DNA from 3 places in the Shewanella sp. M-Br genome. Region 3 is predicted to be linked to each of the others. Evidence: predicted binding sites of a transcription regulator. Region 3 holds the regulator's gene; each other region holds the start of a gene.
The links. Region 3 encodes sigma-54, which starts transcription at its own class of promoters, with help from an activator protein. Its sites were predicted from a motif close to GTTGGCACGNNNNTNGNNT; they were not measured.

Region 1: the regulator sigma-54 is predicted to act here: its motif matches at 2,664-2,682, upstream of AAA952_RS21765 (P-II family nitrogen regulator).
Region 2: the regulator sigma-54 is predicted to act here: its motif matches at 3,624-3,642, upstream of AAA952_RS00955 (DUF3192 domain-containing protein).

What each region holds. Positions count from the first base shown of each region.
Region 1 is NZ_BJBV01000039.1:6,762-13,949, reverse strand. Features, by position in the region: gene nrfA (ammonia-forming nitrite reductase cytochrome c552 subunit) at 1-758, shown strand, start outside; gene AAA952_RS21775 (putative porin) at 1,009-1,761, shown strand; gene AAA952_RS21770 (hydrolase) at 1,843-2,385, opposite strand; gene AAA952_RS21765 (P-II family nitrogen regulator) at 2,730-3,068, shown strand; gene AAA952_RS21760 (ammonium transporter) at 3,079-4,329, shown strand; gene AAA952_RS21755 (hypothetical protein) at 4,508-4,846, shown strand; gene AAA952_RS21750 (tetratricopeptide repeat protein) at 4,974-6,167, shown strand; gene aroG (3-deoxy-7-phosphoheptulonate synthase AroG) at 6,519-7,188, shown strand, end outside.
Region 2 is NZ_BJBV01000001.1:215,821-223,008, forward strand. Features, by position in the region: gene AAA952_RS00935 (DUF3301 domain-containing protein) at 1-92, shown strand, start outside; gene AAA952_RS00940 (DUF962 domain-containing protein) at 1,827-2,132, opposite strand; gene AAA952_RS00945 (GNAT family N-acetyltransferase) at 2,125-2,763, opposite strand; gene AAA952_RS00950 (DUF2789 domain-containing protein) at 2,914-3,147, shown strand; gene AAA952_RS00955 (DUF3192 domain-containing protein) at 3,159-3,566, opposite strand; gene AAA952_RS00960 (hypothetical protein) at 3,731-4,114, shown strand; gene AAA952_RS00965 (Zn-ribbon-containing protein) at 4,114-4,887, shown strand; gene syd (SecY-interacting protein) at 4,983-5,633, opposite strand; gene queF (NADPH-dependent 7-cyano-7-deazaguanine reductase QueF) at 5,693-6,550, shown strand; gene AAA952_RS00980 (LysR family transcriptional regulator) at 6,633-7,188, opposite strand, start outside.
Region 3 is NZ_BJBV01000010.1:52,829-60,016, reverse strand. Features, by position in the region: gene AAA952_RS10200 (KpsF/GutQ family sugar-phosphate isomerase) at 1-175, shown strand, start outside; gene kdsC (3-deoxy-manno-octulosonate-8-phosphatase KdsC) at 175-726, shown strand; gene lptC (LPS export ABC transporter periplasmic protein LptC) at 723-1,283, shown strand; gene lptA (lipopolysaccharide transport periplasmic protein LptA) at 1,270-1,824, shown strand; gene lptB (LPS export ABC transporter ATP-binding protein) at 1,821-2,552, shown strand; gene AAA952_RS10175 (RNA polymerase factor sigma-54) at 2,660-4,138, shown strand; gene hpf (ribosome hibernation promoting factor) at 4,167-4,454, shown strand; gene ptsN (PTS IIA-like nitrogen regulatory protein PtsN) at 4,457-4,900, shown strand; gene rapZ (RNase adapter RapZ) at 4,897-5,751, shown strand; gene AAA952_RS10155 (HPr family phosphocarrier protein) at 5,738-6,013, shown strand; gene mgtE (magnesium transporter) at 6,264-7,188, shown strand, end outside.

The DNA.
Region 1 (7,188 bases), on a different contig from region 3:
TCCCTTGGGATATGGGCATAACTGTTGACCAGATGGAAGTTTACTACGACGGTATCGAGTTCTCGGATTGGACTCATGCGCTGTCTAAAACACCTATGTTAAAAGCGCAACATCCAGAGTATGAAACGTGGAAACTGGGTATTCATGGTAAAAATAATGTCAGTTGTGTTGACTGCCATATGCCAAAAGTGACTAGCCCTGAAGGTAAGAAATTTACCGATCATAAAGTGGGTAATCCATTTGACCGTTTCGAAGAAACCTGTGCAACTTGCCATAGCCAAACGAAAGAATTCTTAGTTGGCGTCACTAATGAACGTAAAGCTAAAGTTAAAGAAATGAAACTGAAAGCGGAAGAGCAATTAGTGAAAGCGCACTTCGAAGCTGCTAAAGCGTGGGAATTGGGTGCAACTGAAGCTGAAATGAAGCCTATCTTGACCGATATCCGTCATGCTCAATGGCGCTGGGATTTAGCGATTGCTTCCCATGGTGTTGCTGCTCATGCTCCTGAAGAAGCCCTACGTGTTTTAGGTACTTCAGTGAATAAAGCTGCTGATGCTCGTGTGAAGTTAGCACAGTTATTAGCGAAAAAAGGCATCACAGATCCAATCGCTATTCCTGATATCTCTACTAAAGCTAAAGCACAAGCAGTCTTAGGTATGGACATGAAAAAGATGAATGCTGAGAAAGAAGCATTTAAGAAAGACATGTTACCTAAGTGGGATGAAGAAGCGAAAAAACGCGAAGCCACTTATAAATAATACTTAAGTAGACTTCAAAATAATAAAAAGCTCCTATATAAGGAGCTTTTTTATATCCTTTATTAAAGTGTAAATATTAAATTTTTATTTCAATTCTATATTTTTTGCATTAAGGTGTGCGCCGCTAGGAGAGCAGGTTCGTTTAAATTTAAATGGATATTAATGATAATGGAATAAGCAACACTGAGATTGTTTCTTCGTTATCTTCATCTTTTACTCCTAGCTTATAATCATATAAGGGAATACTTTGATGAAAAAAATTACCGCGCTAGCAATATTATTAGGTTTCGTAAGTGTTAATGCCGCTGCTGCACAAGATAATCCATATCAGCATGAAGCAGGCCTAAAATATAGCGCAAATTCTGAAGAGTTCAGCGATGGTCTGTGGAACGCGAATTATCGTTACTACATTAGCCCAGTTGACCAAACTAAAGGTCCTTATGCGCTTAATGGATTTTTAGCTCAAACGTCTAATGTTGGCGTTAATTACAGCAATTATGATGAATCAGATTTAGATACCATTGGTGTTGATGGCACTTATGTATTTGCTTCTAAATGGTTTATTGCTGCTAACTATCAACGTTCTGAAATCGGCAGTTTTGACTGGAACACTTACGGTGCAGAAGTCGGTTATTACTTCAATGATAGCTCTGCAGTATCTGCTTTCTATAACGATGGCAGCGATAGCATCGAAGAGTCATACGGTTTAAAAGTGCGTAGCTTTATTGCACTGCAATCAACTACAGGTGTTGATTTGAGCGCAAACTGGACACATCAAGATTCTGACGACACATTCAATTTAGGTGCTGATTGGTATGTGACTAAGTCATGGTCTGTTGGTCTAGGCTATACCGATGATGGTCATGACGATACTTTCGTATTGAAAACCGCTTATTGGTTACGTCTGTCTGATAGCTTCTCTGCAAACTTTGAGTTAGCTAGAGAATTAGATTCAGATGCTGATGGTGTATTTATTGGTTTAGGTTTGACTGGTCGTTTCTAATTTAATATATTTAACGATTTTTTAATATAAAGGTCACAAGTTAATGTGACCTTTATTATTTTACCCAAAATAAATTTAAGACTATTTTATCAGTTTTAATAATGCCCTAAAGCGCTCGCCTTGGGCTTGATGTTGTAATTCAAATAATAGCGATTCCACGTTAGTTAATAAGGCGCCTCTGGCCGTCATCATCTGAATACCCAGTTTTTTATTATCGGCACTGCGTGACGAGACGCCATCTGCGACGAGATGCACCGAATATTGCTGTTCGATAAGGTCACAACAGGTTTGGTAAACACACACATGGGTTTCAATACCCGCCAGTATGACGTGTTTGCGATTCGTCTTAGTTAATGCCTTTGCAAACGCGTCACAGTGCCAGCCACTAAAATGCTGCTTGGCAATGGGTGAGCTGGTTTTCGCAAGTAAGGTTTGCAGCTCAGGGCTAGTTGCTCCGAGTTTATCGGGTAGCTGTTCTAACCACAGTATGGGAATTTCAAATAATTGTGCGCCTTGGATTAAGGTCTGTAGTTGTTGATGCAGCTTGTCACTGTTATCCATGATTTGTGCAAGTTTTCCTTGCACATCGACGATAACGAGAACACATTCTTCTGGTTTTAACATCGGGCCTTCCTTCTGCGCTTGATGATTGTCTTAGTGATGATCTTCGCTTTTGTCTAAGAGCTTGTGTTGCGATGCTCAGATTTCATCTCGATTTACGCTTCCCCCAGTAGACCCTAATTTAACCTTGTTACCAATAGGCCTAAGGTCGAATAGCTGTCGCACTTAAACTGCTCACTAAAAGAGTGCACCGCACCAGTTCGTGCTCGATTATGGTGCGTTTTTAACCTTAAAAAATAGTGTTAAACAATTTAAACCAATAATAATCAATAGATTAAATTGTTGGCCTAATGATTGAATTACCTTTGATACAAGTTAATAACAATCGCGTTTTTTTGGAGGTCAGGATGAAACTAGTCAGCGCTATCATCAAGCCGTTTAAGTTGGATGATGTCCGTGAAGCTATCGCCGGAATTGGTATTGAGGGCATGACGGTGACCGAAGTGAAAGGTTTTGGCCGTCAGAAAGGGCATACAGAGTTGTATCGCGGCGCCGAGTATCAGGTGGATTTTTTGCCAAAAGTAAAACTAGAAATTGCCACTAAGGCTGAAAATCTCGACATGTTGATTGAGGCGATTACCACTGCGGCCCATACGGGGAAAATTGGTGACGGTAAGATCTTCGTCGTTGATTTAGAACATGCTATCCGTATCCGTACGGGTGAACTTGATACTGAAGCGCTATAAGGGGCTGACAATGGAAGAATTAACGAAATTAGGCGGCACAGTCACTGAACTACGCTTTGCACTCGATACCTTTTACTTTTTGATTTCTGGCGCTTTAGTCATGTGGATGGCGGCGGGATTCGCTATGTTAGAAGCGGGTTTAGTTCGCTCTAAAAATACCACTGAAATTTTAACTAAGAACGTTGTGCTGTACGCGATTGCCTGTGTGATGTATCTGTTGGTTGGCTACAACATCATGTATGTGGATAACACTGAAGGTGGTTGGTTACCGTCAATTGGCACCTTAATTGGTTCGCAATCAGCAGATGCGAGCCATGCATTAGAATCTGACTTCTTCTTCCAAGTTGTATTTGTGGCAACGGCGATGTCAATTGTCTCTGGTGCTGTGGCGGAACGGATGAAGTTGTGGGCTTTCTTGTTCTTTTCTGTGGTGATGACAGCGGTTATCTATCCAGTAGAAGGTTATTGGACTTGGGGCCAAGGTTTTATCGCTAAACTGGGCTTTGTAGACTTTGCTGGTAGCGGTATTGTGCATATGACGGGGGCGACCGCGGCGATTGCTGGCGTAATATTGCTCGGTGCGCGTAAGGGGAAATACGGGCCTAATGGTCAAGTGAATCCTATTCCAGGCTCTAACTTGCCAATGGCAACCTTAGGTATGTTTATTCTTTGGATGGGCTGGTTTGGCTTTAACGGCGGATCGCAATTAATGGTGTCGGATGCGGCGAATGCAAGCTCAGTGGCGAAAGTGTTTGTGAATACCAATACCGCAGCGGCTTTTGGTGCCATCTCAGCTCTTATCGTGTGTAAGATGATTTGGGGTAAAGCGGATTTGACCATGATCCTTAACGGTATTTTGGCTGGATTAGTGGCGATTACGGCCGATCCTCTCTCGCCTTCATTGTTAATGGCGGGTGTGATTGGTTTAGTGGCGGGCGGCGTGGTGGTGTTCTCGATTGTGGGCTTAGATCGCATTAAGATCGACGATCCCGTCGGTGCGATTTCAGTACACGGTGTGGCTGGTTTCCTTGGCTTAATGTGTGTGCCATTATCCAATGCCAATGCAACTATTACCGGACAGTTGACGGGGGCAGCGATCATTTTCACTTGGGTGTTCTGCTCATCATTTGCTGTCTGGTATGTGATTAAGATAACCATGGGGATCCGTGTGACTGAGGAAGAAGAATACAACGGTATGGATGCTTCTGACTGCGGTATTGATGCCTATCCTGAGTTTGTTACGGTCAAAAATGCGGGCTGATTAAACTTGCACATTAACGCGTGATTCACCTTGATGCTTAGCTTGGATCGAGGGATAGTGAAGCAGAGCCTAGGCTCTGCTTTTTTATGGGTAATCACTGTGATTGAAGTTTAAGCACAGGGTAATAAGCTTAATTACTGAGCAATTCTGTTTTCTTGCATAAATTAAGGAGTGTTCTATGAGCTTGAATATAAAAACAATAGGTCAATTTTTGCGACTAAGTCTTATCGTCATTTCTGGCTGGATATCGGTTTCTGCCTTTGCAGGAGAAGTGATCGTTAATCGCTCAAGTGAGCCTGTCGATGCCTTTGCCGTGCGTGATCAAGTGCTCAAGGATTTTGAATGGCAGGAGTCGCTTCGTCGCCAGCAGCAAATCCAAATTCTGCAGGCTTTACCCTCAGGTTGCGTTACGGTCATGAAACCCTATCGACATTTTACCTGTGGAGAGCATAACTATCGGCCGTATGATTATCAGCAGCGTGAGTTATACATAGAAGTTGACCGACCTTCACAATAGTTAATTCGTTAAATTATTTGCAATTATTTTCAATCGATCGCGATTATCATTTTTTGTAACCATTTTATGTCGTCTTTTTCACCATTTGTAATAAGCTCAAATAGGAGCTAATGGTGTGGGAGGGCGTATGTCGAAACTATTCCGAGCCGTATACTTGAGTACGATCTTGAGCGTTGTATTCAGTCAATTGTTTGCTTGTAGCTCGACGACCATTGAGCCTAATCCGTCGGATCTTGAGTCGTTACTTGCCGATTCACTGTTTACCCCTGTGGCCGATATACCTTCTGTTGCGGATATCTTTTATCTGCCACCCGAGGTTGTGACAGACGTAAAACGTCGCTATGGGATATACACTTTGTCACACAATAACAACATGTTAGCCAATGAATGGTTAGCTAGTTATATCAATGCGAGTCAAACCAATAGCGCTAACATTGATTTTCGATATCAAGATAATCTGACCCAAATTGCCCGTGAAACCTACGCCCAAAAGGCGGGTAATTGCATGTCTTTAGTGGTCATGACTTCTGCGTTAGCGGACATATTGAATGTGAGTGCTGAGTATCAAGATATTGCGATAGAACCCGTATGGGATAAGCAAGGTGATTTCTATTTAATCAATGGGCATGTGAATTTACGCTTACTTCCACCTGAAAACGCACATTCAGTTTATGTGTCATCTGCCGCAGTTTTAGTGGACTTTATGCCGGAGCGAGCTCTACGGGGATACGGTAAAACCCAAGTGGATCGGCAGACCTTAATCAGTATGTTTTACAACAACATGGCGGCAGAGTCTTTGGTGAACGGTGATTTAGACAGGGCCTATGCCTTGATCGAAGCGGGTTTAAAAGTCGGCCAGTTTGTTCCTTCACTCAACACGCTCGCCATTATTTACCGGCATAAAGGTGATGAAAAGCGGGCCGAACAGGTTTATCGCTATGCACTCAAGTTTGATGCGAAGAATCTGACAACGCTTTATAACTTAGCCTTGATTTTAGGGGAGCAGGGGCGGCTTGATGAATGGGCCGAAATTAATAAAGTGCTTGAATTAGCGCGAATACGTAATCCCTATTATTACTATGACATGGGGCAGCAAGCCTATGATGAGCATCAATACGACGAGGCCTTGGCTTGGTATCAAAGGGCGTTGGCAAAAGCGGATTATCGTCATGAGTTCTTCTTCGGTTTATCTAAAACCTACTGGGCGCTGGGGGATGAAAAGCGTGCCAAACTGAATATGGATAAAGCCTTGGCTTTGAGCCGAGATGAGTCAGAGCGTCAACGCTATCAGAGCAAGTTACAAGTCATGTTACAGCATTAGCATTTGCCCGCTCTTTTCTATAGAGAGCTGGCCATCAATTAAGCTTATTACGGGTAAACATCTTTGCTTGCTAACATAGGGCGCCTAAATACACTTGCAGCAAATATGTTTATTCCTTTTTATCCGCCATATTCGATTTTGTTCATCAAGGCTGTGAGTTAGCTGGCATATTTGAATTTTGATTTTTTTAAAATATATTAAAACAATAAGTTATATTTGATTTTTTGAAATGGAGACAACTTGGTTGCATTGGCGCCTGAGACTCGATAAATTGAACTCAGTATTGCAGTTGAGATCCCTTATCGCAGCGATAGAAATAGCCTAAAACACCAGCGTTGGAGCAGTAAAATTATGTATTACCAAAATGATGACGTTCGCATTAAAGAAGTAAAAGAGTTACTTCCACCTATCGCGATTCTTGAACGATTTCCTGCTTCCGAAAAAGCCTCTGCGACTGTGTTTAATGCGCGTAATAGTATCCATAATATTCTGGCTAAGTCTGATGATCGTCTATTAGTGGTGATTGGGCCTTGTTCTATCCACGATCCCAAAGCTGCGTTGGAATATGGACAGCGTTTGGTCTCACTGCGTGAACGTTATAAAGATCAACTCGAAATTGTGATGCGAGTGTATTTTGAAAAACCAAGAACCACAGTGGGTTGGAAGGGGCTGATTAACGATCCTTACATGGATAACAGCTTTAAACTCAATGATGGTTTACGCACCGCCCGTAAATTATTAGTGGATTTGAACGACAGCGGTATGCCAACTGCGGGTGAGTTTCTTGACATGATCACCCCACAATATATGGCTGATTTAATGTGCTGGGGAGCCATTGGTGCCCGTACGACAGAATCTCAAGTACACAGAGAGTTAGCCTCGGGTCTTTCTTGTCCGGTCGGTTTTAAAAATGGTACTGATGGCACGATTAAAGTTGCTATTGATGCGATAGGTGCTGCCAATGCACCACACCATTTTTTATCTGTGACTAAGTTGGGCCATTCGGCGATCGTTTCGACTA
Region 2 (7,188 bases), on a different contig from region 3:
CAGAGCCCGAATGGCAAGAAGCACCTACAGCGCAGGGAAAATTTGGCGGTTGTGGTACGCAAAGTGGTTGTAACTCAGGCAAATGCCATTAAGCTTTTATCGACAATGTTGGCTCAAATAAAATGTGAGCTAATATTGAGAGCAAGACAGCATTCTTTTTTATCGTAAATACGGCTAAAAAATAGATCACTGTAAAAGTTAAAAAAGAAAGGGCGCGGCCCTAAAGCCACGCCCTCCTATTCTCTGTTAAGCTATCCCGCTATTTTTGTGCTCCCTGCACCATCCATGCGTCAATCTGCGTCCTGCTTCATCCCTGCTCAATCCTTGAGGTCCTTGTACTCATGTACTTCCCTATCTCTTGGTCATCCAGTCCCAAGCTTGCTCTTTCCTGAGCGGTTCCATCATCATCCATGAAACGGGTATTGCATCCATTCAATTGCACTCCCTGTGCCATTGCCATCCTATGCAATGAGTCTATCAATCCTTGATAGTCTCCCTTCCTTGGTATTGGCTCTCTTTCATCCTGAAAGGCCTATATCCCTATCTTTCCTTAAGTCACATTCCTTAGTCACTGTTCGATCATCCTGATCGCCAACATCCTGTTGCCCGCAATTCCTTCTACAAGATGAATTCTACGCCAACCAACGAAAGTACTCATTGTGGATTATTTAAAATGTTAACAAAAATGGTGAACCCAACTGATAACAAACAGGTTAACCTACTGATATAAATTAAAATAATAACTAACCCAGAGACATAACCACCCTTTAGACTTACAAATTACTTACATACTTGTGAGAGATCTCTTACACGGAGGATGGCAATTCAAATCAAAAGTAAGCAAGTGCTAGATGTTCTCCCCTGAAGGACTTATGCATAAACCGCTATCGCTCAAAATTCGACAAGCATTCGGCGAATGACCAGAACACAGAGAGTAAATCATTGGGCAATAAGAGAAGTAAGACTGGTAAACATGTTTTACGGCAAGATGTCTTTAAGCAGCGTTAAGATAAAGTCTGTGTGAATAGCGTTATAGCTTGGCAAAGCCAGATTAATGCTGAAAATGAACCAAAGAAAAGGGCGCAACTAAAGTGCGCCCCATTTATCCTTTGTAAGCCGTCCTGCTCGATTTGTGCTCCCTGCACCATCCATGCGTCTGCTTGCGTCCTGCGTCGTCCCTGTAATCCCTTTTCGTCCCTGTGTATCAAACTTACGTGAGATAACACTCAGTCCCTTGACCTGTAAATCCTTTTTACAGAGCCTGTCACTTCCTATGACGTATTCCTATTGCATCCTGCAAAATTTATTTTCCATAGATTAGTACAAGCTGTTCACCCTTATACTTTATCCTTATCTCGACACATCCTGTTTCGAGTTCATGCTTAATCCTTAAGCGTGTCCTGTATTCTTCCTGAAATTCATCATCCTGACGATACAAATCACTGTCCCTAATCATCCTTGAAAAGCAATCTTGCTTTTCCTTAGCCTATCCGAGGCGAATGACAGTTTTCCTACCGTCAGCGATTTCAACCTTGAAATCTTAATTCGTTGCTTCTTGCGTCCCTTTGGCCTGTTTCGCTTTCCTTGCTATCCATTTGCTTTGGCCATGAGTGAATTCTACGTTAACCCTAACGTTTTTGTTCGGCTCAAAGAACGGACTACAAAATTAATTACGGACCAACCAAAGAAAAATAAATACAAACCAATGATTCTATTTAAAATTAAATATTGTAGGACAAAAAACAATCAAAAAGAAAACATTATGTCCTACAACGTTTGTAAGCGATCTCTCACACGGGCATGGGCATCTCACTCGGGCAGTTTTTTTAATGTTTAAAAAAGCGGCGAATCATCTGCGCAAACATCACCCAATCTGCCATCAAACTGTAAAAAGGATACTGAAATGTCGCGGGTCGATTCTTCTCAAATACGAAGTGTCCCACCCATGCAAAACCATAACCAACAATAGGAATAAACCAGCATAGCCACCAGTCTTGTGAAACCAAGGCAATGCCAATCAGCAGCAGAACTAAACAACTGCCAACAAAGTGTAATTGCCGACAAGTCGGGTGCTGGTGTTGGGATAAATAGAAAGGATAAAAATCGGCGAAACGTTTATAAGAGTTAGTCATCTTGTTGAACCGAATAGAATAAAAGCTGGCCATGGACACTGCCGATACTCAGCTCGCCTATGGATACAAAGTCATGCTGAGTAAACAGTTGCAAGTGGTTCTCCTGAGCGATAAACACACCAATGCCATCCAAATCAGGCTGCTCATCACACCAACTCACCACAGCTTGCACCAACTTATGTCCAAGTCCTTTGTGCTGTTCATTTGGTGCAAGAGCAATAAACTGCAAAATACCGCAGTGCTTACTGGGTAAAAGTTCAATAATACTGGACTCTTTGTTCATTAGTGCTTGAGTCGATTGCCAACCTGTACCTAACAACATCTTTAAGCGCCAATGCCAATAACGCCCTTCCCCTAAAGGCACTTCTTGAGTAACTACACAGGCTAACCCAAAGAGTCTTTCATGGTCGAATAAACCAATGAGGGCTTGTTTTTGTTGCCATAACGTATTGAGTTCTTCCCTGATTGCGGCGCGCAATTTTTGCTCATAAGCGGCTTTGTCTGAGGTAAAGAGTGAATCGACAAAAAAAGGATCATCATGGTAAGCGTTATAGAGAATAGAAGCGGCAATGCGTAAGTCTTCCGCGGTCAAATAGACTGCGCGGCAGTCCTCTAGAATTTCATTGTCCATCGTTAGCATTCCTTGACTTAGCTCACACTTTTTTATGCGTAACTGTTAATCTACCAAGGAAACTAAAAAGTGCAAATTTTAATCATAGATTGCATTTTTCAATCAGGCGCTTACTCTAAACGAAGGCACTATACTGAAAAGGAAATAATGATGGATACAACTCCAGTAGACTTAAGCCACTTGTTTGAGCAACTCGGTTTAGACAGTAGCGACGAGGCCATAGCGCAGTTTATTGCAACCCATGATATCGACCATCACATCCATTTAAGCCAAGCGCCCTTTTGGACCCCTGCCCAAAAGAGCTTTATCATTGAAGGTTTAGAAGCCGATGCCCTCTGGACTGAGCCCATTGAGCAATTAGACACTCAGCTACGTAAACGATAAGACTCGTTGGTTCAGATTTTACCGTAAGCCGTTTCACCCCAACCCACTAAGGCATTGTTGCTCAGCACGATAGGCGTACATTCATCCTTAGTGGTTTTTCCATCGCCATTATTACGCTGGGTACGATAAAACAACACTAAGACTTCTTTATTGGCTTCACCTTGTTGAGCACTTTGTTGAATATAGGCTTCACTAAAATCAGCGGTGCCCATTAAGATCATCACTTGGTCTTTAGGCATGCCTAAGCTCAGTTTGGTTAAGTTAGTGCGATTTTTATCCTGCACTTTCTCCCAAGATTCGCTGCTATCCCAGCCCGATTCTCCATCACCGACATTGACCACGCAGCCGCTAAGACCTAAGCTTGCGAGCCCTAAAAAAGTGATGGCGATAAGTTTGTTATTCAATTTATGGTTCATCATGTGACATCCTGTGTAATTATTATTGAAGCTTAAAAAATGGTATTTCGGCTGGACAATAAGCAAAATAAATGCCACAAGACAACACACTGTTTTTAAATGAAAAAATTAATTATTATTTTAAAATTGGTTTAAACAATTCAACAAATTAAGGAATTTTGCTAATTATGAGTCCCCTTGACCAAGTATTAGCGGCCGCACGTTCGCTCGAAGCCTGCGGTAAAGTACCGAGCCTTGCCTTAATTAAAACCCGTTTAGGTAGTAGCCTACCTTTACCTATATTGATCCAAGGCTTACAGCAATTTAAATCTATGCCTAAGGCAGATCGCGAGCGTTTAGCTGAGTTGCAAACTATCAGCCCTACAACTGACGTTCCCGCAACTAACGATACCTTAACCCTTGCTGTGCTCGCCGAGCGCATGCAGATGCAACAGGCGTATTTTGAACGTCATGCTGAGCAGCAAAAAACAGAAATAATGCAATTAAAAAACGAACTGCTTGAACTTAAACAACGCATAAACTTATTAGAAACCCAAGGAAAAACAGCTTAATGTTTGTCACTGAACTGCGCTTCGAATGCTTCGCCGACACCACGATATCTGCCGCCGAGAAGGCCATTAATCAGCTCCTTGAAGCCTATCGAGCTAATGGCCAAATCTTAGGACGAGAATTTGCGGTCGCCTTTAATGACGGTGAGTTTAGAGTGCGTTTATTGATGCCAGAGAAAAGCAGTTTAACGCACAAATATCACAGCCCTTGGGTCAAAAAAGCCTTAGTAGAATTAACCGACGCTAAACTACTCGCGCCGCGGGAAAAGTTTATTGGTCAGGATATCAATTCTGAAGTAAGTAATACCGAAACACCCAGCTGGCAACTGCTATACACCAGTTTTGTGCATATGTGCTCGCCCCTACGCAGCGGCGACAATTTATTGCCCATTCCCCTGTACCGTATACCCGCAACCTTTAATGGCGATCATAAACGTATTATCCGTTGGCAGAGCGAATGGCAAGCCTGCGACGAGCTGCAAATGGCGGCGGCCACTAAGGCAGAATTTGCCGCGCTAGAGGAATTATCGAGTCCTGACAGTGATTTATTTCGCAGAGGTTGGGATTTGCGCGGTCGTATCGAATATCTCACTCAGATCCCGACCTATTACTACTTATATCGCGTTGGCGGCCAAGATTTAGCCACAGAAAAAACGCGACCTTGCCCACGTTGTGGCAGTCATGATTGGAAACTCGATGAACCTTTATTGGATATGTTCCATTTTCGCTGCGAGCCTTGCCGCATAGTGTCGAATCTGTCTTGGGATCATCAATAACATCTGTTTATCCCCTTGCAAAACTCAACCTAAGATAAGCCACGCTTAGGTTGAGTTAATACTTAGGTTGAGAATAAAAATGTCGATCACAGAAGTTAACGTTTACCGAAAAGGTTTTGCCACATACGTTTAAAACTGGCGAAAATACCAGGATGTTCTAATGCGGGCATAGGTAGTTCTTCATGTTTAACGGGTGGTGCTATCCGTGGCGATAATGCTTCGATAAACGCAGTCAAACTCGAGGACAATTGCTCAGATTGCACTTCACCAGGGATTTCAATCCATACGCTACCATCACTGTTATTGATGGTGAGCATTTTATCTCCCTCATCTAACAGACCGATAAACCAAGTCGGTGACTGCTTCAGTTTTTTCTTCATCATCAGATGACCAATCAAGTTTTGTTGCAGGCAGTTAAAATCGTCATCATTCCAGACTTGCAGTAACTCCCCAGTGCCCCACTTAGAGTCAAATAATACTGGGGCGGAGAAATAATGACCGTAAAAATCATTGATCTCTGGCCATAAAGTTAACTCCAGTGCATGCTCTACATTGGCGAAACTGCCTTCAACTTTGCGTTTCACTGGCTGCCAAGAAACGGCCTGTTCAAGATCCGGTTGAAATTCGCCTTGAATACACACAGAAGGCTCACCCTGTGGGTAATAACGCGGTAGTTCACCTAAACTCGTTAAGTAAGCTTGATGATAGTTTTGCAAAAATTTATCGAGTGCGGGCAGACAAGACACTTAAGCACAATCCAATTTCAGGTATAATGTGCGCCTATTTTGACATGGAAACAGTATTGATGACACAGAATCACGATCCCTATAGTGATGCGCAAGCGCTTGTTGGCCTGACTTTAGGTAAAGCCACCGACTACCAAGCCGAGTATGATGCGTCGCTGCTGCAAGGGGTTCCACGCTCACTAAACCGTAATGCTATTGCACTCACTGGGACGTTACCGTTTCATGGTGCCGATATCTGGACGGGTTATGAGCTGTCTTGGTTAAATGCCAAAGGTAAGCCTATGGTGGCCATAGCTGAATTTCATTTAAGCTATGAAAGCCTGAATCTGATTGAGTCGAAATCGTTCAAACTGTATCTCAATAGCTTTAATCAAACCAAGTTTGATAATCTAGATTCACTGCAAAAAACCTTAGTGCAAGACTTAAGTCAGTGTGCTCAAGGTGATGTTAGCGTTAAGATTATCGAGCCAAAAAGCTTTGGTATTCAGCGTATTATTGAGTTACCAGGCACTTGTATTGACGATCTCGATATTGAAGTCAGCGATTATAGTTTTAATCCTGATTACTTAGTTAACAGTACAGACGATAAGCAAACGGTCGCAGAAACGCTTAATTCAAACCTACTGAAATCCAACTGTTTGATCACTTCGCAACCCGATTGGGGCAGCGTGATGATCCGTTATCAAGGCCCTAAAATCGATCGCGAGAAACTGCTGCGCTATTTGATTTCTTTCCGCCAACATAACGAATTCCACGAGCAATGTGTCGAGCGAATTTTCGTCGATTTAAAACGTTTCTGTCATTGCACTAAATTGACGGTTTACGCCCGCTACACGCGTCGCGGTGGTTTAGATATCAACCCTTATCGCAGTGATTTCGAGCAACCTGGTGAAAGCCACAGACTCGCAAGACAGTAATGACCTTCTTAGGCTATTAGATTAACAATCTGAGATAGAAAATAAAATTTAAAAACTGCAACAAAGCTCTGAATCGCTAGCCCTAGCTGCTCGCTAGATTCAGAGCTTTTTTATTCACAGTGTTTGCACTCGCATTGAGCAATAAACGCCGTAACCATTGATGGCTCGGGTTTTGGGTATATTTACTGCTCCACACCATATACAAATCAATTGGCCGAGTTTTCAGGGGCATAGATAAAATCTGTAAGCCGAACATCTCAGCGTACTGACTGGCGTAACGCAAAGGCGCTATGCCTATCGCCTCACTTTTACCGACAGTTGCAAACATACTCAATAGAGATGATTGCTCACTGTACATTTTGCGCCTTGGTAACACGCCTTCGGTAAACAAATCCCCTGCAGTCAAATTAAAACGCCTTAGATTCAAAAAGACGTGTTTCTCCTCAAAATACTGTTCATGGCTAATGACACCTTGAATACGAGGATGCTGCCGACTGACGATACAAACTAAATTTTCGGTAAAGAGCAATTTGCTCGAGAGCAAACTTTGCTGCGCGGGCTTAATGTCTATGGCAACGGCGACCCGCTCAAGCAAAATATCGCGATATAGCTCATCCTCCTGCGGCGGCGACTCGCGG
Region 3 (7,188 bases):
CATCGCCGATGTGATGACCCGTAACTGCGTGACCATCACAGACGGTGTGTTGGCCGCTCAAGCGCTGCAAGTGATGGACTCAAAAAACATCAACGGATTAATTGTTATCGATAAAGACCGCCATCCAATCGGCGCTCTTAACATGCTAGACATGGTTAAAGCAGGAGTCATTTAATGCCACAGCAAGGATTTTACGGCCCAATCAGTGATGATGTGTGGCAACGCGCGCAAAAGATTAAACTGTTGATCTGTGACGTCGACGGGGTGTTTTCCGACGGTCGTATTTACCTAAGCAATAGCGGCGAAGAGCTAAAAGCCTTCCACACTCGCGATGGCTATGGCGTGCGCTCGATACTCACCAGCGGTTTTAATCTTGCGGTTATCACTGGACGTCAATCCAAAATCGTTGAAAACCGTATGACGGCGCTTGGGGTTACCCATATCTACCAAGGCGTAGACAATAAGTTCGAGCCCTATGAAGCATTGCTCGCACTCTATGGTGTTACCCCAGAAGAAGTGGCTTATATCGGTGATGATATTGTCGATCTGCCAGTGATGAATGTCGTCGGTTTAGCGGTCAGTGTTGCTGACGGCCACCCCTATGTACGCCAATACGCCCATTTTGTGACTACGCTCAATGGTGGCCACGGTGCACTGCGTGAACTCACAGATCTGTTACTCCTAAGTCAAAATAAATTCACTTCGGCCCATGGAATGAGTATATGAGTCGTGTGACACTCGCGATTATCGCTTTTTTTGGAACTGCACTAGCGCTTTACTGGCAGGTCCAGAACAAACACAGCGGTGATACCGATAACAGAGTAAAAGATCAAAATACCCCAGATTTCATCGTTGAAGATCTGCGCAGTGTTGAGTTCAATGAACAAGGGCTAGTCAATAGCCGTGTGACGGCGAAACACATGGAACATTATGATTCAACGAATCAAACTTACTTTACTCAACCTGTTTATCTTGTTTATCCAGACCAAGGTAAAGCACAATGGCAACTCAGAGCAGATCAGGGCAAGCTAAACAAGGAAACGGGCAAGGTTGTATTAGAAAACAATGTTATTATTGATGCCATTAGCCCAGAAGAACCGATCCAGACCTTGTCCACCAGTTATCTGGAACTCGATCTCAATACGATGATAATGACCTCTGACCGCACCATTTACGTCACAGGGAAAGATTTTAATATTCAAGGCCAAGGCCTTTATGCCGACCTCAACGCGCAAGAAGTGCAATTGACCAGTCAGGTAGTAGGAACATATGAAGCAAAATAACGTATTACTTGCCAGCCTAATGCTAATTATGAGCATGAGTGCTTTCGCGAAAGTGGGCGACTTAAAGCAAGAAGTCAAAATTAAAGCTGTGAGCCAAACTGCGGATATCAAAAACAACCAGATCATCTTCTTTGGTCCGGTTGAAGTTACCCAAGGCTCAATAAAAATCCAAGCAAATGAACTGCGTGCATTTTCCGCTGAAGGTGAAAATAGCAAAACTTTAGTCGCCACAGGCAACCCTGCTACGTATAGCCAGATATTAGACGATGGCCGTCCTGCATCGGCCAGCGCGAAAGAAATTCGTTACGATATGGCAAGCCGCACCTTAACACTGAAAGGTATGGCGTCATTAGATCAAGCGGGTAGCCAAGTTACAGGCAATTTAATCCGCTATAACATGATTCAACAGAAATTGATGGCCGAGAGTACTGGCAGTGGTGACGATCGCGTGATCACTATTATTCAGCCAGAAAACTATCAAGATGATGCTAAATCAGATGCTCCAGCGGATAAACCTGTGAAAAAGCAGGACTCTAAATGACCCAAATCACCTTAAGAGCACAAAATCTGGCGAAAAGTTACAAGAGTCGCCAAGTGGTTAAAGACGTCAGTCTGACGGTAAAAACCGGTCAAGTCGTTGGCCTACTCGGTCCAAACGGTGCAGGTAAAACCACGACCTTTTACATGGTTGTCGGGCTAGTGAAGAGCGATAAGGGACATATCTTTATCGACGATGATGATTTAACCGCAGATCCTATGCATCTGCGTGCCCGCAAAGGCATAGGTTACTTACCGCAGGAAGCCAGTATCTTTCGTAAGCTAACTGTTCATGACAACATCATGGCCGTACTGCAAACTCGTAAAGAACTTAAAAACGAAGAACGAGAAGAAGAACTAGAACATCTGCTCGAAGAGTTTCATATCACCCACATCCGTGACAGCCAAGGCATGTCATTGTCGGGTGGCGAACGTCGTCGCGTCGAAATTGCGCGGGCTTTAGCCGCTAATCCTAAGTTCATTTTGCTCGATGAACCGTTTGCCGGCGTCGATCCTATTTCAGTTATCGACATCAAGAAGATTATCGAACAACTCAAAAGTCGCGGCCTTGGCGTACTGATCACAGACCATAATGTCCGCGAGACATTAGATGTATGTGAACATGCTTATATTGTGAGTCACGGAAACCTGATTGCCGAAGGAACTCCAGCAGAGATCTTAGACAATCAGCAAGTTAGGGCTGTGTACTTAGGTGAACAATTCAGGCTATAGTTAATCGAGCGAAGCCAATGGAGGCAATTTATACCGCCATTGGGCTTCACTCAAGATAATAATAAGCGACCTCATCCAACAATAATAACGTAGGGATCAGCGGTAACATGAAAGCGTCACTCCAGCTCAAACTGGGTCAACAGTTAACCATGACGCCACAATTACAACAGGCCATACGTCTGTTGCAACTGTCGTCATTAGAACTGCAGCAAGAGATCCAGCAAGCATTAGATTCTAATCCCCTTCTCGAGCTGGAAGAGGATCAATTCGACGCCACTAAAACCCCTGTAAACCAAACGCTATCCGATACGGATTTCAGTGAATCTAGCACTCTGCCACCAGAAAAAGACAGCTCCACCATAGACACGGCAGAGTCGCTAACCAAAGAATCCATGCCCGATGAGCTCCCCATGGACACCACATGGGATGAAGTGTTTACCGCCTCCCCAAACTCAGGCCCCGGCGGCAGTCGTGAAGACGATATGCCCTTCCAAGGCGAGACCAGTGAAGGTTTGTACGAACACTTAGAATGGCAAAAAAACCTCACGCCGTTTTCTGAAACCGATTTAGCCATTGCCACCGCCATTATTGATGCAATCGACGATCAGGGCTATCTCACCCAAAGCACTGAAGAAATTCTCGAAGCCATGGGCAATCCTGAAGTTGAGCTTGACGAAGTCGAAGCCGTACTCAAGCGCATTCAGCATTTTGATCCCATAGGCGTTGCCGCCCGCGATTTAAGTGAATGCCTGCTGATCCAACTGTCGCATTTCGCCGCTGATACTCCCAACCTAGAAAACGCCCGTATGCTGATCAAAGATCATTTAGATCTGATCGCCGCCCGTGATTTTAGGTTGTTGATGCGTAAGACTAAATTAAAAGAAGATGAATTAAGGGATGGTATAGCACTCATCCAAACCCTCAATCCTCGCCCAGGTTTGTTGATCACGCCCAATAATGACGAATACGTTATCCCAGATGTGTCTGTGTCGAAGAAAAATGGCCGCTGGGTCGTTGAGCTTAATCCTGACTGCATGCCCAAAATCAATGTAAATCAACATTATGCTTCTATGGCACGCAGCACAAAAAACCAAGCCGATAGCCAATTTATTCGCGGCCATCTGCAAGAGGCTAAATGGTTTATTAAGAGTCTAGAAAGCCGTAACGACACTTTGCTTAAAGTTGCTAATTGCATAGTGCAATATCAGCAAGGTTTCTTTGAGTATGGTGAAGAAGCCATGAAGCCTATGGTGCTTAACGATATTGCTGAAGCGGTAGAAATGCATGAGTCCACCATCTCACGGGTCACAACTCAAAAATACATGCATACCCCTAAGGGACTTTTTGAACTAAAATACTTCTTCTCTAGCCACGTCGGGACTGACGATGGTGGTGAGTGCTCATCCACAGCAATCAGAGCCTTTATAAAGAAACTGGTGGCAGCGGAAAACCAGAAAAAACCATTAAGCGATAGTAAGATGGCACAACTTCTGGCAGAACAAGGGATCAACGTAGCCCGCAGAACCATTGCGAAGTACCGAGAGGCTATGCTTATTCCACCTTCTAATCAGCGTAAAAGTTTATAACCTACAGTGGATATCGGAGGACGTTTCTATGCAAATAAACCTAAGTGGACACCATGTCGAAATTACCGAATCGTTACGTGCATATGTAGAAGAAAAGTTTTCAAAACTTGAACGCCATTTCGAACAGATCAATAATGTGCACGTTGTGCTCAATGTTGAGAAAATGCAACAGATTGCTGAAGCGAGAATAAACCTCATAGGTGGTGAAGTTTTTGCAACTTCAGAGCATGCTGACATGTATGCCGCTATAGACGCCCTGATTGACAAGCTTGACCGTCAGGTTATTAAACACAAAGAGAAGTTAACAAAACACTAATAATGGAACTTTGTACCATACTGCGGCCGGAGTGCACTACCTGCGCCACTCCGGGCAGCAAGAAAAAGGTACTGGAACTCATCAGCGACTTAGTCGCTGCCCAGTACCCGACCCTCTCATCTCAAGAGATATTCGAAAGCCTAGTGGCGCGCGAAAAGATGGGGAGCACAGGTATAGGTAACGGCATCGCCATTCCACATGGTCGACTAGCCGATATAGATCAGCCCATTGCCATACTAATTAAGTGTGAAGAGCCGATAGCATTTGATGCTATCGATAAGCAACCTGTTGATATTTTATTTGCACTACTGGTGCCTGCAGACCAATGTCAGCAGCACTTAAGTACCTTGTCTTGCATGGCCGAAAAGCTGAGCGACAAGCAAATATTAAAGCAATTACGCAAGACGCATGATGAAACGGAACTCTATCAGGTAATCACTGGATGAAACTGGTCATAGTGTCGGGCCGCTCAGGCTCAGGCAAATCTGTCGCCCTTAGGGTACTCGAAGATCTCGGCTATTATTGTGTCGATAACCTTCCCTTGCCATTGATTGGCAGTTTGCTTGAGCAACTCAAAGGCAGTAACGATCTCGTCGCCATCAGTGTCGACGTGCGTAACATGCCTGAGCAGGATAAGGTCTTAGTGAAACAACTCGCTAGCCTACCTCCAGATACTGAGTTAACGAGCTTCTTCCTTAACTCCAGCGATAAAATTCTGCTCAAGCGTTACAGCGAAACCCGCCGTTTGCATCCTTTGTCGAAGAGCCGAGTCTCTTTGCAAGAAGCGATAAAGCTGGAGGGGAAACTGCTCGAGCCTATGTCAAAACTGGTCGATCACTACATAGATACGTCGAATTTGAATATCTATGATTTAAGCGACCAAGTCAGACAAATTCTCCTTGGTAGTGTCGATAAAGAACTCGTGATCAACTTCGAGTCCTTTGGCTTTAAGCACGGAATGCCCACCGAAGCCGACTTTATGTTCGATGTACGCTTTCTGCCCAATCCCCACTGGGAGTTGGCGCTGCGGCCATTGACTGGCTTAGATGAACCCGTGGCTGAGTTCTTAAATCGCCAACCACTGGTCAATAAGTTCATCTGGCAAATAGAAAATTTACTGGAGACTTGGCTGCCGCACCTCGAGCGTAACAATCGCAGTTATTTAACTGTGGCCATTGGCTGCACAGGTGGACAGCACAGATCAGTTTACGTCGCAGAGCAATTGGCAAAACGCTTTAGTAACGGTAAACATAAAGTTTATGCCCGTCATCGAGAGCTCAACAATGCCAAAGCTTGAACGTCAGATAACCATCTGTAATAAGCTCGGTTTACATGCCCGTGCCGCCACTAAGTTGGTGGTACTGGCTTCCGAGTTTGATGCGACCATCACCTTAATCCAAGGCGATAAACAAGCATCGGCCGCCAGTGTGCTTGGCTTGCTGATGCTTGAAACTGGCATGGGTAAAACCATCAAGCTTATCGCCGAAGGCCCAGATGCAGAGCCGGCTCTCGATGCCATTTGTGCCTTAATCGACGCTAAGTTTGACGAAGCCTGTTAGTTTCACTTCACACTAAGCACTTCATCGTTAGTTTCACTTCATGTCTAGTTTTAAAAACTTGCCATTCACACATGGCAAAACATTTGTCGCTCGACGATACAAGCCACAGGCGATTACACTAGCGGTCATTGCGCTGGCCTTAACCTTACCTTAGCCGTCTTAATCTATGTCATCGACTGACGCTTAGTCACCGCAAAATCCTAGCCCAACACTAAGATCTCAAACCAATTTGCCGCACAATGGAGGACAAATGCCCGTAGATAATGCAGAAAACGATCACACCGGACATAGTCTTGACCAGTTAAACCAAGCGCTTAGCAGCGGCATGTTCGTGCATGTGCGTAATATGCTGCAAAAAATGGCCGCCTCAGATATCGCGCTGATCTTAGAATCATCACCGCCAAGTGCCAGACAAGTATTGTGGCAGCTCATCGATCAGGAACAAATAGGCGACATACTCGATGAGTTGAGTGAAGAACTCAAAGACCCACTGATCCGCAGCATGAGCCCTGAGCGAGTCGCGAAAGCGACAGCAAGCATGGACACCGACGATCTCGCCTATATTCTGCGAAGTCTTCCCGACGCCGTTTACAAACAAGTATTGCAGTCGATGACGGAGCAAAATCGCCTGAGGGTAGAACAAGCCCTATCTTATCCAGATGAGACCGCCGGCAGCTTGATGAATACGGATACAGTCACCTTAAGACCCGATGTGAATATCGATGTGGTGCTGCGCTATCTTCGGCAAAGGGGCAACCTACCCGACACCACAGATACCTTATATGTGGTCGACAAACAGGACAAAGTCCTTGGCGGTGTTAGGCTGGCAGATCTGCTGACTTGCGCGCCAAGCACCACAATTCGCAATATCATGGATCCCAATATTCAAAGTATTCCGGTGAGCATGTCCGACAGCGAAGTCGCGCAGAAATTCGAACGCAATGACTGGGTATCGGCACCTGTCGTCGACTGTGATGGTAAGCTGCTCGGGCGTATCACAATCGATGACGTAGTCGATGTTATCCGCGAAGATGCTGAACATTCCATGATGGGTATGGCGGGGATGGACGGAGATGAAGATACTTTTGGTCCTGTGCTAAAAAGTACCCTACGTCGCTCGCTCTGGCTCACTATAAACTTATTCGCCGCCCTGCTTGCCTCGTCGGTCAGCAATA